One region of the Enterobacter sp. PL_is514 genome, then DNA from elsewhere that is predicted to be linked to it. Evidence: predicted binding sites of a transcription regulator. Region 1 holds the regulator's gene; each other region holds the start of a gene.
The links. The regulator CRP, encoded in region 1, controls carbon source genes, mostly activating them, when cyclic AMP is high. The targets are predictions, from matches to a motif close to ATGTGANNNNNNTCACAT.
Positions count from the first base shown of each region.

Region 2: a site for CRP is predicted at 1,613-1,630, ahead of AC0TNG_RS09740 (YfcZ/YiiS family protein). Genes of this name have one in related genera too.
Region 3: a site for CRP is predicted at 1,652-1,669, ahead of AC0TNG_RS18010 (iron-containing alcohol dehydrogenase). Genes of this name have one in related genera too.
Region 4: a site for CRP is predicted at 2,818-2,835, ahead of AC0TNG_RS05640 (2-hydroxycarboxylate transporter family protein). Genes of this name have one in related genera too.

Region 1 covers NZ_JBVPGN010000029.1:20,673-25,973, reverse strand. The annotation lists gene AC0TNG_RS08635 (YccS/YhfK family putative transporter) at 1-1,827, opposite strand, end outside; gene crp (cAMP-activated global transcriptional regulator CRP) at 1,885-2,517, opposite strand; gene AC0TNG_RS08625 (OsmC family protein) at 2,829-3,233, shown strand; gene AC0TNG_RS08620 (phosphoribulokinase) at 3,300-4,169, opposite strand; gene AC0TNG_RS08615 (YheU family protein) at 4,200-4,418, opposite strand; gene AC0TNG_RS08610 (hydrolase) at 4,415-5,301, opposite strand, start outside.
Region 2 covers NZ_JBVPGN010000030.1:99,480-104,780, forward strand. The annotation lists gene fadI (acetyl-CoA C-acyltransferase FadI) at 1-945, opposite strand, end outside; gene AC0TNG_RS09740 (YfcZ/YiiS family protein) at 1,223-1,507, opposite strand; gene fadL (long-chain fatty acid transporter FadL) at 1,880-3,163, shown strand; gene mlaA (phospholipid-binding lipoprotein MlaA) at 3,208-3,960, opposite strand; gene AC0TNG_RS09755 (formate/nitrite transporter family protein) at 4,277-5,206, shown strand; tRNA gene AC0TNG_RS09760 (tRNA-Arg) at 5,282-5,301, shown strand, end outside.
Region 3 covers NZ_JBVPGN010000034.1:501,467-506,767, forward strand. The annotation lists gene AC0TNG_RS18005 (dihydrodipicolinate synthase family protein) at 1-392, opposite strand, end outside; gene AC0TNG_RS18010 (iron-containing alcohol dehydrogenase) at 410-1,552, opposite strand; gene dtnK (D-threonate kinase) at 1,726-2,943, shown strand; gene AC0TNG_RS18020 (D-threonate 4-phosphate dehydrogenase) at 2,936-3,922, shown strand; gene AC0TNG_RS18025 (DeoR/GlpR family DNA-binding transcription regulator) at 3,924-4,685, shown strand; gene AC0TNG_RS18030 (GNAT family N-acetyltransferase) at 4,767-5,249, shown strand; gene ptrR (putrescine utilization regulator PtrR) at 5,203-5,301, opposite strand, start outside.
Region 4 covers NZ_JBVPGN010000027.1:308,168-313,468, reverse strand. The annotation lists gene citC ([citrate (pro-3S)-lyase] ligase) at 1-440, opposite strand, end outside; gene AC0TNG_RS05645 (fumarylacetoacetate hydrolase family protein) at 451-1,314, opposite strand; gene AC0TNG_RS05640 (2-hydroxycarboxylate transporter family protein) at 1,332-2,693, opposite strand; gene AC0TNG_RS05635 (ATP-binding protein) at 3,039-4,664, shown strand; gene AC0TNG_RS05630 (response regulator) at 4,654-5,301, shown strand, end outside.

The DNA of each region.
Region 1 (5,301 bases):
CTGCGCCAGATCCGGCGTCAGCATCGTGTGCTCGCGCGCCAGCGTGGTCATGGCGTTAATATGCTCGACGATAAACTGGCTGTGCGTCACCCAGAGCTTCATGTCTGCCAGATAGTGCGAGTTAAAGCCCGGCTCCTGCATTGCCTGGTTGAGTGAGTTGAACAGGGCGTTGTGCGCCTGGTTGACCTTCATGCGCTGATAAGCCAGCGGAGAGGGCTGCGGGTCGTCGCTCAGGATCAGGCGAATGGCCTGCTGGTCGGCCTCCAGCGCGTCGTGGGCATTCTGGCGCAGCAGTCCGCTTTGCCACTGCGGCCAGAGCCAGACCATACCGCCGAAGGCAATCAGGCAGCCGATCAGGGTATCGATCAGCCTGGCGACAATAAACTGTTCGCCATTGAGCGTGAGTAGCTGCAGGGTGTATACCGCCGTCACCGTGAAGCCCACCATCGCCCAGCCGTAGTTTTTGCGGATAATCAGGTAGCTCACCAGCGTGATCGCCAGCATCCCTGCCAGGGTGTAGCCTTCCGGCACGTGGAAGTGCAGCGTCACGCCCGCGATGATCAGCCCGGCCATCGTTCCGCCAGCCCGATGCAGAATACGCACCCGCGTGGCGCCGTAGCCGTTCTGGGTGACAAACAGCACGGTCATTAAGATCCAGTAGGGTTTCGGCAGATGCAGCGCCATGCCCATCAGGCTGGCGGTACTGAGCATCACGCTAATTCGTGCGGCGTTGCGCAGGGCGGACGATTTAAGCGACAGATAGCTCCTGAGCGCGGGCAATAACGGCAGGCGTTTTTGCTTATCCGCCATCAGATCGCGCGGATAGAGCGGGCGCTGGGTGCGTAGCACGCGGGCGATGCGGCTGAAGTGCCAGGCGGCAAACTGGCCGACCGGGTTATCCGGATGCTGACGGGCGATTTTCTCCAGCGCGCCCAGCTGTTTTTCCATGTTAAAGCGTGTGGGGTAGCGGTGGTAAAGAATATCGTCTGCCAGCACCCGCAGACGTGCCGAGACGGTCTGCGCGTTCCAGCGGATCACCGCTTCGGCGTGGCTGCGCTCGACCAGCTTTTGCACCTCCTGCGGGTGGTGCAGGCTCACGGAGATATGCTCCTGCAGATCCAGGCCTACCTGGAAGGTGCGCAGCAGCCGTTTGTATTCGTGGTTCTTGTTGGCGGCGAGCATATGCAGCTGCTGATAGCACTGGCTTATCAGATCCACCACCTTCTGCTGGCGCGTCAGCAGGGGCGGTAAGGATTTTTCCGGATCGGTATGCTGGGTCAGCAGGGTGTATTTGGCTTCGCAGTAATCCGCAAGCTGCACATAGAGCAGGCTCAGGGATTCACGCAGCGGCTGCTCCCGCCACAGCCAGAACCAGAACCAGTTAAACAGGCCGTACCATAATGTCCCCAGGGCGTAGATCAGCAGCGGCTCCCACACCGGCATATTCCCGGCGAGGCTCAGCGTGAAAATGGCCGCAATCAGCGACGCGGGAAGCAGGCGGGCGTGCAGAGAACTGATTTCCGCCGTGACGCCGAGGGTCATCGCCAGCACGGTCAGGATCAGCGGCAGCGGAATATCACGAGCCAGTAAAAGCTGTACGGCGAGGCTACAGCCCGCAAACAGGCAGCCGCCGATAATCAGGCGTTTGAAAAAGCGCTTATGCGGCGTGTCCAGACCGGCGATGTTGCAGCAGGCAGGCACGAGGGAAAACAGCAGACCTTGCTGAAGATGTCCGAGGATCAGGCCTATGGCCACAGGAAGACACAACACCAGCGTTTGTCGCAGTGCGTAGTTAACTTCCGGGTGATAGATCAGCCTGCGCCACATGGGGAGTAGAGACAAAAACGGCGTGACACCTTGCGATGGCACGCCGTTTAAGCGGAATTAACGCGTTCCGTAAACCACGATGGTTTTACCGTGGGCAGAGATCAGGTTTTGATCTTCCAGCATTTTCAGGATACGGCCCACTGTTTCACGGGAGCAACCGACGATCTGACCAATTTCCTGACGGGTAATTTTAATTTGCATGCCGTCCGGGTGGGTCATAGCGTCTGGCTGTTTCGCCAGGTTCAGTAGGGTCTGTGCGATACGGCCTGTCACGTCCAGGAAGGCGAGGTTGCCCACTTTCTCTGAGGTGACCTGCAGACGGCGCGCCATCTGGGAAGAAAGACGCATCAGGATGTCAGGGTTAACCTGAATCAGCTGACGGAACTTCTTGTAAGAAATTTCAGCCACTTCACATGCTGTCTTTGCACGAACCCAGGCGCTACGTTCCTGGCCCTCTTCAAACAGGCCCAGTTCACCGATGAAATCGCCCTGGTTCAGATAAGAAAGGATCATCTCTTTCCCTTCTTCATCTTTGATCAGCACTGCCACCGAGCCTTTAACGATGTAATACAACGTTTCCGCTTTTTCACCCTGGTGAATCAGCGTGCTCTTTGATGGGTACTTATGAATGTGGCAATGAGACAAGAACCATTCGAGAGTCGGGTCTGTTTGCGGTTTGCCAAGCACCATGCGCTGTTATCCTCTGTTATAAGCTGTCACCAGAGTCATCAGATGCATCCGGACTCTGGGGTTGCAATCGAATTCTTACCCATACCCTGGGAAGTCGGCTACCGTAACGTTTCGCAGCCAGTAAAGTTTGATGTCCTCTGCATACATGTGTAACGTCAATGTATTACTGTAGCATCCAGAGTGTTTTAGCATAGCTTTCGCCGCGTGTCTCCTGGTGTCTCGCTTCAGCATGATGCAGGTCGCCTTCCATTGCGAGAAATGTAACGCACGCGTAATCTGTCACCAAAAATGCAACGTTGGAGTTTAAGAATATGCAAGCGCGCGTGAAATGGGTTGAAGGTTTAACGTTCCTGGGCGAGTCCGCGTCAGGACACCAGATTTTGATGGACGGTAACTCCGGCGATAAAGCGCCAAGCCCAATGGAAATGGTGCTGATGGCGGCAGGGGGATGCAGCGCCATTGACGTGGTGTCGATTCTGCAAAAAGGTCGTCATGACGTGACGGATTGTGAGGTTAAACTCACGTCAGAACGTCGCGAAGAGGCGCCACGCCTGTTCACCCATATTAATCTGCACTTTGTGGTCACCGGTAAAGAGTTGAAGGACGCAGCGGTCTCGCGTGCGGTGGATCTGTCTGCGGAGAAGTACTGCTCTGTGGCGTTAATGCTGGAGAAAGCGGTAAAAATCACGCATTCGTATGAAGTGATCGAGGCTTAATTATTGGGGCATCGTGCGTGTTGATGCCCTCACCCTAACCCTCTCCCACAGGGAGAGGGAACATGTTCACGCGATCTGCTTCCCTTCCATCAGTCGCTCCACCAGCGGCGTCATGATGAGCTCCATCGCCAGCCCCATTTTTCCGCCCGGCACGACTAACGTATTCATGTGCGAAATAAACGAGCCCTGCAGCATGGCCAGTAGCCAGGGGTAATCAATGCCTTCGAGATTGCGGAAATGGATCACCACAAAGCTCTCATCAAGGGACGGGATACTTTTGGCGGCAAACGGGTTGGAGGTGTCCACCGTCGGCACCCGCTGGAAGTTGATATGGGTGCGGGAGAACTGCGGTGTCAGGAAGTTGATGTAATCTTCCATGGAGCGCACCACCGAGTCCATCACCGCCTCTCGTGAATGGCCGCGCTCGCTCATGTCGCGCGTCAGCTTCTGGATCCACTCCAGGTTAACGATAGGGACCACGCCGACCAGCAGGTCCACGTGGCGCGCCACGTCGTGTTGAGGAGTGACCACGCCACCGTGCAATCCTTCGTAAAACAGCACGTCGGTGGGTTCCGGCAGCGGTTGCCACGGGGTGAACGTCCCCGGCACCTGATTCCAGGGAACGGCTTCATCATAGGTATGCAGATACTTGCGGGACTGCCCTTTGCCGCTCTGACCGTACTCTATAAAGGTTTGTTCCAGCAGGCCGAAGTCATTGGCTTCCGGGCCGAAATAGCTGATGTGTTTACCCAGATCGCGCGCTTTACGGATGGCCATATCCATCTCCGGACGCGTGTAGCGGTGAAAGCTGTCGCCTTCGACCTCCGCCGCACGAAGATTCAGCTGGGCGAAAATCTTGCGAAAGGCGAGGCTGGTGGTGGTGGTTCCCGCACCACTCGACCCCGTAACGGCAATAACCGGATGTCTGGCAGACATAGCAACTCCCTGACTGAAAAGGGTGGAAGATCAGCCGTGAAACGCGTTGCGGGGCATGATATTGACCGTCTCATGCAGTTCTGACCACACCAGCACCACGTCGCCGCTTTTCAGCTGGCGCTTTACATCGTTGACCTTTTGCTCAAGCGAGCGTTCCTGTTCACCATAATCGGTGCCTTCGCGTAATACAAAGCTTTCAATCAGATTATCGAGCGTTTCGGGAGCCAGATCCTGCCAGGGAATAATCATTTTGCACCGTCCAGATAAGGGGTTAGCCAGTCAGGAATACGCGTCTCAAGCCACATTTTCGGGCGGCGCAGCGTACCGCCGATAAACCCGACGTGGCCGCCGTGCTCGGTCAACTGATAGTGAACGTTGTCGGGCAGGAATTCCTGAGCGGGGATCGAGTGATGATCCATAAACGGGTCATCTTTGGCATGAATGATCAGCGTCGGCTGCGTGATCTTGCTGAGCAGCGGCATGGCGCTGCACTGACGATAATAGTCAATCGCATCGGCGAAGCCGTGGATTTTCGCGGTGATCAGGTCGTCGAACTCGCGAATACGGCGCACCTTTTTCAGCTGACGCAGGCTGACCGGCAGGGTATCCGGATAGGCTTTCAGCTTACGCGCCGCGTTGGCCTTCAGCAGGTTGAGCAGGTAGCGCTGATAGACGCGGGAAAAGCCTTTATCCATGTGGTAGCTGCACTGCTCCAGCATAAACGGTGCGGAGACAATGACGGCGGCATCCAGCGGGACGGTTTCACCCTCTTTGGCCAGCAGGCAGGCCAGCATATTGCCGCCCAGCGAGTAGCCCACCGCGGCGGTCGGCACGGTGCCAAAGTTGTCCCGCAGCCAGTGTAAAAACCACGTTCCGTCTTCGGTTTCACCCGAGTGATAAATGCGTTTCTGACGATTCGGTTCGCCGCTGCAGCCGCGAAAATGCATCACCACGCCGAGCCAGCCGCGCGCTTTTGCCGCCTCAATTAACCCGTGTGCATATGGGCTGTGCAGGCTGCCTTCCAGACCGTGAAAGACCACCAGACGCGGCTTATGGCGGGCCTGCTCCGGCGCTTCGCTCCAGGCGAGATCCAGAAAATCACCGTCTGGCAGGTCAAGCCGCTGCCAGTGTG
Region 2 (5,301 bases), on a different contig from region 1:
CATGTCCTGCCAGACGTCAATGGCGGTGAAGGCATAGCTGCGTAAATAGCCGAGGGGAGTAATGCCCAGCTCCTTCGCACGGGATTCGGTCATCAGGATCACGGCGGCAGCCCCGTCCGTCAGCGGCGTACTGTTCGCCGCCGTCACCGTGCCGTGCTTGCGGTCAAACGCCGGGCGCAGTTTGGCGTAATCTGCCAGCGTCGAGGTGCCGCGAATATTGTTATCTTCCGCAAGCGGTTCGCGATAGGGTGGAATGTAGGCGGTCATGACCTCGTCGGTCAGCTTGCCTTCCGACCAGGCTTTTGCCGCAAGCTGATGCGAGCGATGCGCCAGCGCATCCTGCTGTTCACGGGTAATGCCGTAGGTTTTCGCCATCTGCTCGGCGGTATCGCCCATGCGCAGACCGGTGGAATATTCCGCTACGGCAGGTGGCACGGGCATCAGATCGCGCAGACGTAAACGCGAGAAGAGTTTGAGTTTCTGACCCGTCGTACGGGCTTTGTTAGCATCGACCAGGATACGCGCCAGCTTTTTACTGACCCCAATCGGCAGTACCGAAGAGGAGTCCGCCCCGCCCGCAATCCCGGCGCGGATAGTCCCCGCCATCAGGCTTTCGGCGACGTTCGCCACGGCCTGGAAACTGGTTGCGCAGGCGCGGCTGACGCTATAGGCATCGGTATGCACGTTCATCCCGGTACCGAGGACGATTTCCCGCGCAATGTTGGGGGCTTCAGGCATCTGCACAACCTGGCCGAAAACCAGCTGTTCGATGACCTCAGGCGGAATTTCGCTGCGAGCCAGCATCTCCCCCACTACCATTTTCCCCAGGTCGACGGCCGGTATGCCATGAAACGCCGTTGCCTGACGCGCAAATGGCGTGCGCAATCCACTGACTATGGCAATGCGATCGCCCTGACGGGTAATAAGCGGTAATGCCTGACTCATAACACTCCCCTGTAAAAAATTTTTGCAAACTCAAAGTGGTCTGACCTGATAATAGTCTTAACCATTTTTTTACATTCAGCCAATCGGGGAAACGAAAAAGTGCGAGCTAAAACACAGAGAAGAAAAAGAAAATGCCCCTGCATGGCAGGGGCATTTGTGCGGTATGTTGCCGGGTGCGCAAGGTAAAAGCAAAACGGTAACCCGTAGGTTACCGTTTTTAATGTTTGCGCCCTCTCCCGTGGGAGAGGGTCGGGGTGAGGGCATCAGTCCGCAGAAATTAACGCAGGCCTAACTGGAAAATCAGGGTTTCAGCTTCACAGGCGAAAACAAAGTCGATGTCCAGCTTCACGCCGCCTTCCACTTCGGTAAAGGTAGACTTGATTTCACAAGGATCGGATTCAACGTCACGCGCACGCTTGCTCAGCGCAGTCAGGGTCTCTTCCGCTTCGGCACGGTTGGTGAATACGCGGCTGTAAGAGGCGGTGCAATCGGTGTTGTCCATGATGGTCCCAACATCCATACAGCAGCAAACCGGGGTTTCATCAGCACTGCATTTACTCATAGCTCAATTTCCTCTGTATTCGCGCAGCGCGCGAGATAAACACGATGCTGCTATTTTACGCCCCGGCGCGGGCTCTCTCCAGCCGTTAATGGCGCAAAATCGGATAAGTGACCAATATCACACTAAAAAATGATCTAAAACAAAAACCACCCTTTTGGGTGAGTCTCGATGGTCACAATTTTGCCAACCAGATCTCGTTTCACGAAACATGTTTGAAAATATTAATAAACAAACTTGCAACATTCCGGCTGGTCAGACCTATACTCTGGCCACTGGTCTGATTTGTCTGTCATACCTCAGACCCTACACTTCGCGCTCCTGTTACGGTATGTAACAATTATTGAATAAAAATAACTCAATGAGGTTATGGTCATGAGCCAGAAAACCCTGTTCAACAAGACTGCGCTGGCAGTCGCAGTGGCACTCGTCTCCACTTCCGCATGGTCAGCGGGCTTTCAGTTAAACGAATTTTCTTCCTCTGGCCTTGGCCGCGCATATTCTGGGGAAGGCGCTATTGCTGATGATGCAGGTAACGCGAGTCGTAACCCTGCATTGATCATGATGTTTGATCGTCCGACCTTCTCAGCCGGTGCGGTTTATATCGATCCTGATGTAAACATTTCCGGTAAGTCGCCTTATACGGGTGCGAGTCTTAAGGCGGACAATATTGCCCCAACGGCATGGATCCCTAACCTGCACTTCGTTGCGCCTATCAATGAACAGTTTGGCTGGGGTGCATCCGTAACGTCTAATTACGGCCTTGCTACCGAGTTCAATAACAACTACCCGGCAGGTGAATACGGCGGTAAAACAGACCTTACCACGATGAACCTCAACCTGAGCGGTGCGTATCGCCTGAACGATAACTGGAGTTTTGGCCTGGGCTTTGATGCCGTCTACGCCGATGCCAAAATCGAACGTTATTCCGGGGAACAGACTGCTCGCCTGCCAAAAAACAGCAATAAAATTGCCAGCCTTGAAGGTGATGAGTGGGGCTATGGCTGGAACGCCGGTATCCTGTACGAACTGGATAAAAACAACCGCTGGGGTCTGACCTATCGTTCCGAAGTGAAAATTGACTTCGACGGCGATTACAAGAGCGGCATCCTGAAGCCTGTGAACAACCTGGTTCCCGGTGCAGGTACCACCATTCCTTGGGGAACGTCAAACCAGACCGTTCCAGGTTCACTGTCGCTGCATTTGCCAGAAATGTGGGAAGTGTCCGGTTACAACCGCGTTGCACCACAATGGGCTATTCACTATAGCCTGGCCTATACCAGCTGGAGCCAGTTCCAGGAGCTGAAAGCGACCGGAACCAATGGTCAAACGCTGTTCTATAAGGACGAAAGCTTCCACGACGCCTATCGTATTGCGCTGGGTACCACCTACTACTACGATAAAAACTGGACTTTCCGCTCCGGTATCGCATTTGACGACAGCCCGGTTCCGGCAGACAAGCGTTCCATTTCGATTCCGGATCAGGACCGCTTCTGGTTAAGTGCAGGCGCGACATATGCGTTCAACGAGAATGCATCCATCGATGCGGGCGTTTCTTATATGCACGGTCAGAAAGTGACGTTCCAGGAAGGCCCTTACGAGTTTACCTCTGAAGGTAAAGCCTGGCTGTTCGGTACGAACTTCAACTACGCGTTCTAATCGTACTGGAATCAAAAAAGGTGAGCATTGCTCACCTTTTTTATTTACTGTGAATCGATATCTTTTAGTTCGTTTTCGATAGCCTTCGCGTTTGGATTCTCTTCCGGCTTCAGCTTACCGCCGTTGGCGATAAAGTCATGATTCTGGAAGTACGCTTCACGCACCATAATGTACGGGTCAGAAGACTGGCGCAGCAGACCATCAGAGTCGAGCAGTTGCGCGCGGGTTTCAATCCCTTCCACCGTCCATTTACCCACAGAAAGCGGCCAGGTCAGCCACGACAGAACCGGATATAGCGTATCGACCATATCGCCGCCGTCATCACGCACGGTGAAGCTGCCATAGAACGGCAGATGAACGTAAGGGCCGTAACCGACGCCATAATGCCCCAGCGTACTACCAAAACGGTGCGGCTGTTCACGCTGCAGTTTCGGGTTCGCCATACCTGCGACATCAATAAAGCCGCCCATCCCCAGAATGGAGTTCAGGAAGAAGCGAGTAAAGTGCACCATCCCCTGATACGGATCGCCCTGCAGGAAATAGTTCACCATTACCGCAGGCTCTTCGAGGTTGCTGGTAAAGTTACTTAATCCGTTACGCGCGGGCTGTGGAACATAATCGCGCCATGCTACTGCCACCGGGCGAACCACATACGGGTCCAGCACGTTGTAGTTGAAGCTATACATTGAGCGGTTAAATCCTTCGAGAGGATCGGAGCGTCCCGTTTGCTCACCGGAGCTGGCGCAGCCCACAAGCATCGTCGCGCCCAGCGCAAGCGCCGACAGCCGAAGTTTCATAAATATCTCCCTGTTCAGTATGGCTATCGTTGATTGCCATCCGTAACGGAGCCGTTGACGCTCCGTCTGTAAACGTGCAAGCGATTGTAACAGCACGTTTACCGATGTCTATGAGCACAATTACGGGCAGTAACCACCGTGACTCTGATCTCAGCATAGCCTGGCTTTTGGAATTCGTTTCGCTGGCAATTTTATAATGTCTTTTGAAAGAGATGTATCACCTTTGTTGCCATTGCCGCTAATTTAAGAGCATCCCCACAGGCATTCCGATAAAAGCCGCTACGCTTAACAAAAAGATCAACCTCCGGGAGCAAATATGAAAGACGTGGGCGAAGAAAAAATTGGCGAGAACAGTGAGGAACTTGAAATTGAAAGCGAGGAGAAAGCGCGGGGCGAGAAGATAGAAATTGATGAAGATCGCCTCCCCTCCCGCGCGATGGCCATCCACGAACATATCCGCCAGGACGGTGAAAAGGAGATGGAGCGCGACGCGATGGCCCTCTTCTGGTCAGCCATCGCTGCCGGACTCTCAATGGGCGCATCTCTGCTTGCGAAAGGGATATTTCATGTGCAGCTGGAGGGTGTACCAGGCGGATTTTTACTGGAGAACCTCGGCTATACCTTCGGCTTTATTATTGTCATCATGGCCCGACAGCAGTTGTTTACCGAGAACACGGTAACCGCCGTTCTGCCGGTGATGCAAAACCCCACCCTCGGCAACTTCGGTTTATTGATGCGTCTGTGGAGCGTCGTCCTGCTGGGTAATATCATCGGCACGGGCATCGCGGCCTGGGCGTTCGAATATATGCCGATCTTTGATGAACCCACCCGGGACGCGTTTGTGAAAATCGGCATGGATGTGATGAAAAACACGCCGGTGGAGATGTTCTCGAATGCCATCATCTCCGGCTGGATCATTGCCACAATGGTCTGGATGTTTCCTTCAGCAGGAAGCGCCAAAATTGTGGTGATTATATTGATGACCTGGCTGATTGCACTGGCTGATACCACACATATTGTGGTCGGTACCGTTGAAATACTGTATCTGGTCTTCAACGGTACGCTTCACTGGAGCGATTTTTTCTGGCCGTTCGCCCTTCCGACGCTGGCGGGTAACATCTGCGGCGGAACGTTTATCTTCGCGCTGTTAAGCCATGCTCAAATCCGTAACGACATGTCGAACAAACGCAAAGCCGAGCTTAAGGCACGGGAAAATGATGATAAATCGACAAAAAAACCGACCTGAATGGTGACTCTTTGAGCAGTCAGGCGGCGATGCGCTTAACGCACAGTGTAAATAAGGCTATACTCGTGCCGCCTCGTCCCCTTAGTTAAATGGAT
Region 3 (5,301 bases), on a different contig from region 1:
GGTACGGCTAGCGCGTCGGCGATAGCGGTGTAGTGCGCGACGAGTTCAGACTGTTTCAGAGGAACGAAGTAAGGGGTAATGACGGAAACGGCATCGACACCCAGCGAGGCGATCTGTCTCCCCAGACGGATGGTTTCGCGGGTCGAAATTTCCCCAATGTGCGCCACGACCGGTGCGCGCCCGGCCACCGTTTCCACGCAGGTGCGGGTGACGGCGATTTTTTCTTCTTCGTTAAGCACGAAGAACTCGCCGTTTGTGCCGCCGCAGAAGATGCCGTTGCCAGCACTGAGTTGACGATCGATCTGTCGTTTCAGGCCCGACAGGTTCAGCGCGCCTTCCGTGTCAAAGGGGGTTACAACGGCCGTTAGCACGCCCCTGATGTTGTTACGCATTACACACTCCTTGGCTATTAATGTTGGGGAAACAGTGTCCGGTAAATCGCCTGCACCTCGTCGTGATTAACCTGACAGGGTGCATTGTTCATGAGCCGCTTAACGTTAAGGGCCGCATCACTGAGGGAGGCGATATCTTCACGGGGTACGCCCAGTGTCTCCAGGTTATCCGGAAGGTTGAGTCTGCGAACCAGCGCGGCAAAGTACTCCACCAGCGCGTGGGATTTTTCTTCGTCTGACAGCGACGTATCCGCGCCGGGCACCAAATCCCAGACTTGCGCAAATTTCGTCACGCAGTGGGGACGAATCACGCGCATGCAGGGCGCCAGCAGAATCGCGTTGGCCACCCCGTGAGGCAGGTGATATTTGCCGCCGAGTGGGTAGGACAGGGCGTGAACCAGGTGCGTGCCAGCATGTGCAATGGCGACCCCACCGTAGTAAGACGCCCACAGCATCTCCAGCTTCGCCAGCAGATTGCCCGGTTCGGCGCAGGCCGTTTCAATGTTGTTGAGCAGCTTAGACAGGCCCATCAGCGCGGCGTTATCGCTAACCGGATTAGCGACCGTTGAGGTGAAACACTCAATCAGATGGCACAGGGCATCAATCCCGGTGGATGAGGCAATGTGTGCGGGCATGCTGGTCGTCAGCTCCGGCAGCAGGGCGACGTAATCGGGCAGCAGGACGGGGGAGATGATGCCCACTTTCGTGCTTTGCTCCGGTATGGCCAGAATGGCATTCGGCGTCGCTTCCGATCCGGTTCCTGCAGTGGCCGGGATCAGCAGTGACGCGATGCGTGCCACCGGTTTTATGCCCGCGAGCAGGTTGTCCAGCCCCGGAGAAAGCGGGTGACAAAGTACTGAAAGCAATTTGGCTACATCCAGTACGCTACCGCCGCCGAGCCCGACGACCAGCCCAAACGTTCCCTTTAACGTCGAGAGCAGTTGGTTAACGTCGTGATGGGTGGGTTCAGGCGGGACATTGTCGATAATCGTGACGCCGCGCTGGTCCTCTTCGAGGATCGCGCGGATCTGCTTTGCTGCCTCCAGACGCGCAATATTGCCGTCCGTCACCAGCAGGATCTGCGTTTTATCAGTAAGTAATGGCCTGATGGCGGCGATGGCATTCGCCCCGCTAATCAGGGTGCTGTTGATCGTAACCACGCTTTTCTCCTGTCTCTGTATCCATGATTGATTTCGCTCAAGCAAGACGCTTCATGGTCATCGTGTGGCTAAATTTATAATTTATTCGCAAACTGATTAACTTGATCTTGCTCACATATAATCAATCATGATTGAATATAATCATTAACGGGAAAGGCTAACCCGAAGTGGGGATGAAAGTGAGCAATGTGAACAGAGAGGTCGTGGTCGTCGCCGATGACTTTACCGGCGCAAATGATGCCGGTGTCAGCCTGGCGCTGTGTGGCAAAAAAGTCAGCGTGGCGTTTCATACACCGTTTACCCAGGCGAGCGATGTGCTGATCGTTAACACCGATTCCCGGGCGCTGAAGGCATCGGAGGCGGCCGAAAGGGTGGCCGCACTCGGGGCTGAAATCGCGGATGCCCGCTGGCTCATTAAAAAGATGGATTCCACGTTGCGTGGCAATGCAGGAGCCGAATCTCAGGTTCTTAAGGCATTAAGCGGCAGGCGGCAGGTGATCGTGGCGCCGGCATACCCGTCAGCAGGGCGGATCACGCGGTACGGCAGGTGTCTGGTAAACGGCGTTCCGGTGAATGAAACCGAATTTGCCAGCGATCCCAAAACGCCTGTCCCGTCTGCCGCTATTGCTGACCTGTTTACCGGGGTGAGCGCTAAAAGCGTGACCGTGAAAACGCTCACTGCCGAACTTGCCCGAGGAACGGAATGGCTCATCGTGGATGCGCACACCGATGAGGAGATGGACGCCATTATCGATGCCGCGTTGGCCTGCTCACAGAGGCCGCTGCTGGTGGGCTCTGCCGGACTATGCGATGCGCTGGCCCGTCATCTGGCCCCGGTTCGGCGTAAACAACTGCTGGCCGTCGTCGGCTCGATGAGTGAGATCGCGCAACGACAGATTGCACTGGCGGTAAGCCAGGCGGACGTCTCGTCGGTACTCATTGATGTGAATGACGCGCTGCGCGGAGACACGTCCGGGTATCTCGAACAGATTGCGCAGGTACTTCAGTCTGGCCATCACTGCATTGTGCATACCTGTGCGGGCCACGAGGCCCGGCATCAGGTCGAGCAACTCTGCCAGCAGTATCGCGTCACCCGCGCAGGCCTGGGCGAAAAAATTTGTACGTTTTTAGGCGAACTGACCCGACAGGTGCTGGCGGCGCAGACGCCTGACGCGCTGTACGTCTCCGGTGGCGACGTGGCGATGGCTGTCGCGAGGGCACTGGATGCTCGGGGGTTTGAGATTACCGGGTGCGTCGCACAGTGCGTGCCAGCCGGAAAATTTCTGGGTTGTGGCTGGCAGCAGCCGGTAATGACCAAAGCAGGGGGCTTCGGAAACGAAGAGACGCTGCTTGAGGTGTTGCATTTTATCGAGGAGAGACTGAGTGACTAAAATTATTGCTGTAACCATGGGTGACCCGGCTGGCATTGGCCCGGAAATCATCATCAAATCCCTCACCGAGGGTGAGTTGTCAGGGGCACCTGTGGTGGTTGTGGGCTGCGCCAGAACGCTGCAGCGGGTGCTTGAGAAAGGAATCACCGGGCAGGCGGATATCCGCACTATCGACGCGGTCAGCGGCGCGCGCTTTGCCGCTGGCGTGATTAACGTGCTTGATGAACCGCTGGCCGATCCTGATGCACTGAAGCCGGGTATCGTTCAGGCTGAGGCCGGGGATCTGGCTTATCGCTGCGTGAAGCGTGCTACCGAACTGGCGATGGCGGGTGAGGTGAAGGCGATTGCAACGGCTCCCCTGAATAAAGAGGCGCTGCACCTGGCCGGGCATCTCTATCCGGGTCATACCGAGCTGCTGGCGCATCTGACCGACAGCAAAGATTACGCCATGGTGCTGTATACGGACAAACTGAAGGTGATTCACATCACGACCCACATTGCGTTGCGCAAATTCCTTGATACGCTCAATCAGGATCGGGTAAAAACCGTGATTGGGATTGCGGATAGATTCCTGAAACGCGTCGGCTTTCAACAACCGCGCATTGCGGTTGCCGGCGTTAACCCGCATGCGGGTGAAAACGGCCTGTTTGGCGATGAAGAGATCAAGATTGTCGGCCCGGCTGTCGACGCGATGAAAGCGCAGGGGTTAAACGTCACCGGACCGTGTCCACCGGATACGGTATTTATGCAATGCCACGAAGGTATGTATGACATGGTCGTTGCGATGTATCACGATCAAGGGCATATTCCGCTAAAATTACTCGGCTTTTATGACGGGGTGAATATCACCGCCGGCTTGCCGTTTATCCGTACCTCTGCGGACCACGGTACCGCATTCGATATTGCCTGGACCGGCAAAGCGAAGTCTGAGAGCATGACGGTGTCTATCCAGTTGGCTATGCAAATTACACGGGAATGATATGAAGGGATATAACCGGTTAGAGCAGATAATGGATTACCTGAAAGGGCACAATCTGGTGACGGTGGATCAGCTGGTGGCAATTACCGATGCCTCTCCGGCGACGATCCGCAGGGATTTGATAAAGCTCGATCAGGAAGGTGTCATTAGCCGTACCCATGGCGGCGTTACCCTTAACCGGTTTATTCCTTCCCAGCCCACAACGCATGAAAAAATGCAGCGCAGTCTGGCAGAAAAACACGCCATCGCCAGCGCGGCGGCAAGCTTTGTTAAAGCGGGCGACGCCATTGTTCTTGATGCTGGCACCACGATGATTGAACTCGCTCGCCAACTTACGCATCTGCCGCTTCGCGTCATCACCAGCGACTTGCACATCGCGCTGTTTCTCTCGGAATTCCGTCAGATTGAAGTGACGATAATTGGCGGGCGTATTGATGATTCAAGTCAGTCCTGCATCGGTGAGCACGGGCGTCGCTTGCTGCAGAACGTGTGGCCAGACGTGGCTTTCGTTAGCTGTAACGGATGGGATATCACCCGCGGCATTACCTCACCAACGGAAGAGAAGGCTGCCTTAAAGCGGGATCTGATTGCCAATGCAAAACGTCGCGTACTGCTGGCGGACAGTTCCAAGTACGGAGCCTGGTCGTTGTTTAACGTGGCGCATCTTAATACCCTGACGGATATCGTCACGGACAGCAGGCTGGACGAAGCGACACAGGCCGGATTGAGGGCGTTAGATGTCCAGTTGACGCTGGCGTCATGACATAAGTTAATACTATGAAGCACCCTGGCAGGCCTGCGCTATGTTGAAATTTAGCCTCATAAAAAAAGCAAGGAGCCTGCCATGTATTCCATTACCTCTGAATCTGCACGTCATCCGGACATTCTCGCTCTGATCGCGGCGCTTGACCGCTATCAGAGCGAACTCTATCCCGCCGAAAGTAATCATCTGCTCGATCTGGCTGCGCTGCCGGAAGCCTCGCTGATCCTCATGATCATTCGCGACCAGCAGCTGCACGCCGTGGGCTGTGGCGCTATCGTGCTCAACGGTGATGGAACGGGGGAGATGAAGCGGGTCTATATCGATCCGGCCCATCGCGGACAGCATCTCGGCGAAACGCTGCTGGCCGCCCTGGAAGATGAGGCTCTGAGCCGTCATTGTCATACCGTAAGGCTGGAGACGGGCATCAAACAGCATGCCGCGGTGCGTCTTTATGAACAGTGCGGATACGATTTGCGCCCGGCGTTTGCCCCGTACGTTGACGACCCGCTCAGCCTGTTTATGGAGAAGGCGCTGGTTGAAGACGTTCGTTTAGCAGCGCTATAAAGGCTTCCAGCTGGCGGGTCATCGCCCCGCGTCGCCATACCAGCCAGGTGGT
Region 4 (5,301 bases), on a different contig from region 1:
TCCCCGCACCTGCGGTTCGCGCGCAGAGAGCGGCAGTAGCGCTCGATCCCCTGCGGGGTGTTCTCCATCAGCACGGCGTTGTTCCCGCTCTGGGCAATCGGCCAGAAGCCGCTGCGGGCAAAGCGCTCCCGGTTGCACGGACGGGTGCAGAGGAAGAGGTGAAAATGGCCGCGCTCCAGCGCCGCATGTTCCACCTCTGCCAGCAGCCGCGCGCTGAGGTTCTCGCCGCGAAGCTGCTCGTTGACCGCCACGCACTTGATGACGTTGGCGGCAAGCCCTGCGCAACCCACCAGCTGCGGGCCTGACCAGGCTTCGACAAACAGCGTGATGTCGTTGTCCAGGCCAAGGCCGCTGTCTGCCAGCAGGTAACGGATCTGGCTTAAGCGTTCCGGATGCTTCGCCACGAGGGTGTGGCGAAAATCGATGGGTTGACTGTTCATGCCGCCTTACTCAGTGTGCCGCCGCAAGCCCGACGGCTGGCGCTTCCACGATCACGTTGCTCAGATGACCGATATGCTCGATCTCCACCTCAATGCGGTCGCCCTCTTTCATAAACAGCGGCGGGTTACGCTTTTTACCCACGCCGCCCGGGGATCCGGTGATGATCACATCGCCCGGGCTTAAGCGGGTAAAGGTGCTGATGTACTCAATCAGCTCCGCAACCTTGTGGATCATGCTGCTGGTGTTGTCTTCCTGCACCATGCGGCCGTTCAGCCAGGTGCGGATTGCAAGCCTGTGCGGATCCGGGATCTCATCGGCCGTTGCCATCCACGGGCCGAACGCGCCGGTCTGACGCCAGTTTTTACCGGCTGTAAACCAGGTGTGCTGCCAGTCGCGGGCGGAGCCGTCCATGTAGCAGCTGTAGCCCGCCACGTGGCGCAGGGCGTCATCACGGCTGATGTTCTCCCCGCCTTTACCGATGATCACCGCCAGCTCGCCTTCGTAGTCGAATTCGCTGGAGTGGCGCGGCTTCAGCACCGGCTCGTTGTGGCCGGTCTGTGAATCAGGGAAGCGGACAAACAGCGTTGGGGCCGGGTTGTGCTGGTCAAACTCTTTGCGCTTGTCGGCGTAGTTCATGCCCACGCAGAGGATTTTTTCCGGCTGCTCAATCACCGGTAAGAAGGTGATGGCGCTCATCGGCACGTCCACGGCATCGTTCAGGTAGCGGGTGGCCTGCGCCAGCCCGTTGCCCTGCAGCAGCGCCTTGAGGTCGCTGTAGCGGTCGCCCAGACGGCGGCCTAAATCAATCACGCCGTCGGCCTGGACGATGCCGTAGCTGCGTTTTCCCTGGTATAAAAAGCTTGCGAGTTTCATTGTTCTTTCCTGAAAACTTAAACGAGGAAGTTGCCCAGAATCAGCAGTGAGACAGAGACGTTAATCGCCCCGCCGATACGGGTAGCAATCTGGGCGAACGGCATCAGGCTCATGCGGTTGCCTGCGGTCAGGATCGCCACGTCGCCGGTACCGCCCTGGCCGCTCTGGCAGCAGGAGACGATGGCGACATCAATCGGGTGCATACCAATCTTTTTGCCGACGAAGAAGCCGGTGGCGACCAGTGCAGAAACGGTGCTGACAATCACCAGCAGGTTGCTGACGGTGAACGCCGCCACCAGTTCATGCCATGGGGTGATGGCCACGCCAACGGCGAAGAGGATCGGGTAGGTCACAGAAGTCTGGAAGAATTTGTACACCACCTGAGAACCTTCCAGCAGGCGTGGAGAGGCGCCGTTGCAGAGCTTCACCAGCACCGCCATAAACAGCATGCCGACCGGAGCAGGCAGACCAATCAGCTTGTGGCCGAGCATGCCCAGCATATAGAGCAGCACCGCCAGCAGCGCGCCGGAGGCGATAGTGGTCACATCCGCTTTGCCGGAGAACGCAGGCTGAGAGACGGTGGTATCGGCATTGGCGCGGTTAGGCATCAGCTGGCCTTCACCGGTCAGGTGCGGGAAGCGTTTACCGAGCTGGTTCAGGCAGCCGGAGATGATGATCGCTGTCAGACCGCCGAGCATCACCATCGGCAACACGCGGCCGAGCGCCACGCCCTGGTCCATGTGCAGTAAGGTGGCATAGCCGATGGAAAGCGGGATCGCCCCTTCCCCGACGCCGCCCGCCATAATAGGCAGAATGATAAAGAAGAAGATCTGGAACGGCTCAAGACCCAGCGCCAGGCCGACGCCCATCCCCACCAGCATGCCGACGATTTCGCCGCACAGCATCGGGAAGAAGATGCGCAGGAAGCCCTGAATCAGCACCGTGCGGTTCATGCTCATGATGCTGCCGACAATAATGCAGCAGATATAGAGATAGAGAATGTTGGTGGATTTGTAGAACTTGGTGGTGGACTCGACCACCACGTCCGGCAGCAGGCCGTAATAGACCAGCGCGGAAGGAATAAAGGTGGCGCAAATCGCCGCCGCGCCGAGCTTGCCGACAATCGGCAGGCGTTTGCCAAACTCGCCGCAGGCAAAGCCGAAGAAGGCCAGCGTTGCCACCATCACCACGATATCGCTCGGCAGTTTTCCGCCCAGGCAATCAATCGCGATCAGCGCGCCCGCCAGAACGAACAGCGGCAGAGGAATAATCCCAATTTTCCAGGTATCCATAATATGCCACCAACGCTCTTTGAGCGAAGGTCGCTGAATTTCAATCGGGTCGTGGGTAACAGAGAAAGAATCGTCAGTTGTGCTCATAATAAGCCCCTTGGTTATTTTGTGCGTTCAGCTTAGAGTCACAAAGGCTTACTTTATGTGAGGAATGGCATATTAAAAGCGAAGTTTTAATGGCAGCTATGGTTTTAATGGTTTCTTTTATTTAATGTGATTTACACCTTATTTATTAGCGTGGTTTTTATGGTTTCTTTTCCGAATCGAACAAACAAATAACATTTGTTCATGCAGCCAGAGGCACGGCAGACTTTAGGATAACGCTTTTACAGCGCCCGCTGTGCAAGGGATCACAAGTTTTCGGCAAAGCGGGCGTCCGCGTGAAAAAAGATGATATATTGGCGATCTTTGCTGCTACCTTGCGTGATAGTTATGAAAGTCTCTTTCCAGATCAAGTTGTTTATTTCGCTGGTTGCCTTTTTCTCAGTACTTTTTGCGTTACTGGGCGGATATTATTATGCCGACGTCGGGAAACAGCTATATCAGGAAATGAGTACGCGAGCCAAAATACAGGCTGAAGAAATTGCGCTTATTCCGACATTGCGTAATGAAGTTGAACAAAAAAATATCAGCGCCATCCATGATTTTATGCAGAAGATTTCTGCGCACAGTGACGCCAGCTTTATTGTGATTGGTGATAATAAGGGTCAGCATCTTTTTCACTCCGTCTTTGCCGACAGAGTGGGCACAACCCTGGTTGGCGGAGACAACGAAGCCGTATTGCAGGGTAAAAGCACCACCACCATTCGCAAAGGCGGGTTGGGTATTTCGCTGCGCAGTAAGGCCCCCATCTTCAACGCTGCCGGACAGGTGGTCGGCATTGTTTCGGTCGGCTATCTCACCAGCTACCTGGACACCATTACCGTCAGTAAGGTGGTCAATATCCTGATTGCCGCCGTGCTGCTGCTGATCGCTCTCTTTATCTTCTCCTGGTTCTTTACTCGCAGCATCAAGAAGCAGATCTTCTCTCTTGAGCCGCGAGAAATCGGGCTGCTGGTGCGCCAGCAGAAGGCGTTAATGGAGTCTATTTATGAAGGGGTGATTGCCATTGACGATCGGCGGCGGATTGAAGTGATCAACCAGGCGGCGCGCAAGCTGCTGGGTCTGAGCCAGCCGGCCCGTGAGCTGCGCGGGCAGCTGATAAGCCAGGTTATCGATCCGGTCCCGTTCTTCGACACGCAGACGATGCTGGCGAAAGATACCCATGACGAGATTTGCCGTTTTAACGATCTCACGGTAATTGCCAGCCGGGTGCACATCATGCTTGAGGGGTCGCTGCAGGGGTGGGTGATCACCTTCCGCGATCGCAACGAAATCGACTCGCTGAGCGCCCAGCTCAGCCAGGTAAAACGCTATGTCGATAACCTGCGTATTATGCGCCATGAGCAGTTAAACCGAATGACCACGCTCTCCGGCCTGCTGCATATGGGCCGCTATGAGGAAGCCATTGGCTACATTCAGGCGCAGTCGGAGCATGCCCAGGAGCTGCTGGACTTTATCTCTTCGCGCTTCAGCTCCCCGACCCTGTGCGGCCTGCTGCTGGGGAAAGCCGCCCGCGCGCGGGAGAAAGGCGTCGAACTGAGTTTCGACCCGGCATGTCGGCTGGACAGGCCGTTCCTGCCGTTAGGGGAGCAAGAGCTGATTTCAATTATTGGCAACCTGCTGGATAACGCCATCGAAGCGACGCAGCGATCGCCGCTTCCCCATGCGCCGGTAGAAGTGCTGATAAAACTCAGCGACCAGGAGCTGATTATTGAAGTCGCCGACCAGGGCGTTGGCATTACACCGGAGATCCGTGACCGGATCTTTGAACGCGGCATCACCACCAAAACACGCGGCGATCATGGGATTGGCCTGTATCTGATCGAAAGCTATGTCACACAGGCTGGCGGCGCGATAGAAGTTGCCGATAATACCCCGCGCGGCGCCATTTTCTCCTTGTTTATCCCGGCCACGGGAACCGCCCGGCAACTGGAAGACACCGACTATGCAACATGAACTTATCGACGTACTGATTGTTGAAGACGAGAACGAGCTGGCGCAACTGCACGCGGAGCTGATAAGCAAACATCCGCGACTGAGGCTGGTGGGCATTGCCTCGTCGCTGGCTGCGGCTCAGGCAGAACTTGCAAACAAACAGCCGCAGCTGGTGCTGCTGGATAACTATCTGCCGGACGGCAAAGGGATCTCGCTGATCAATAACCCCATGCTGGCCCGCGCCAACTGCTCGGTGATTTTTATAACCGCCGCCAGCGATATGGATACCTGCAGCCAGGCGATCCGCAACGGCGCGTTCGACTACATCCTCAAACCCGTCTCCTGGAAACGGCTCAGCCAGTCGCTGGAGCGGTTTGTGCAGTTTGCCGAACAGCAGCGGGTCTGGAAGATTGTCGACCAGCAGAACGTCGATTCGCTGTATCAGCTACAGGCGAAAAACTACCGCCAGGACAACGGCAGCAAGGGTATTGAGGAAAATACGCTGGCGCGGGTGCAGTCGCTGTTTAACGACAAGGCAACGCACTGCTTTACCGTGGATGAAGTGGTGAGCGAAACGGGATTAAGCAAAACCACCACCCGGCGCTATCTGGAACACTGCGTGGAGGCGGGTTTTCTGACGGTGGAGATGCTGTACGGC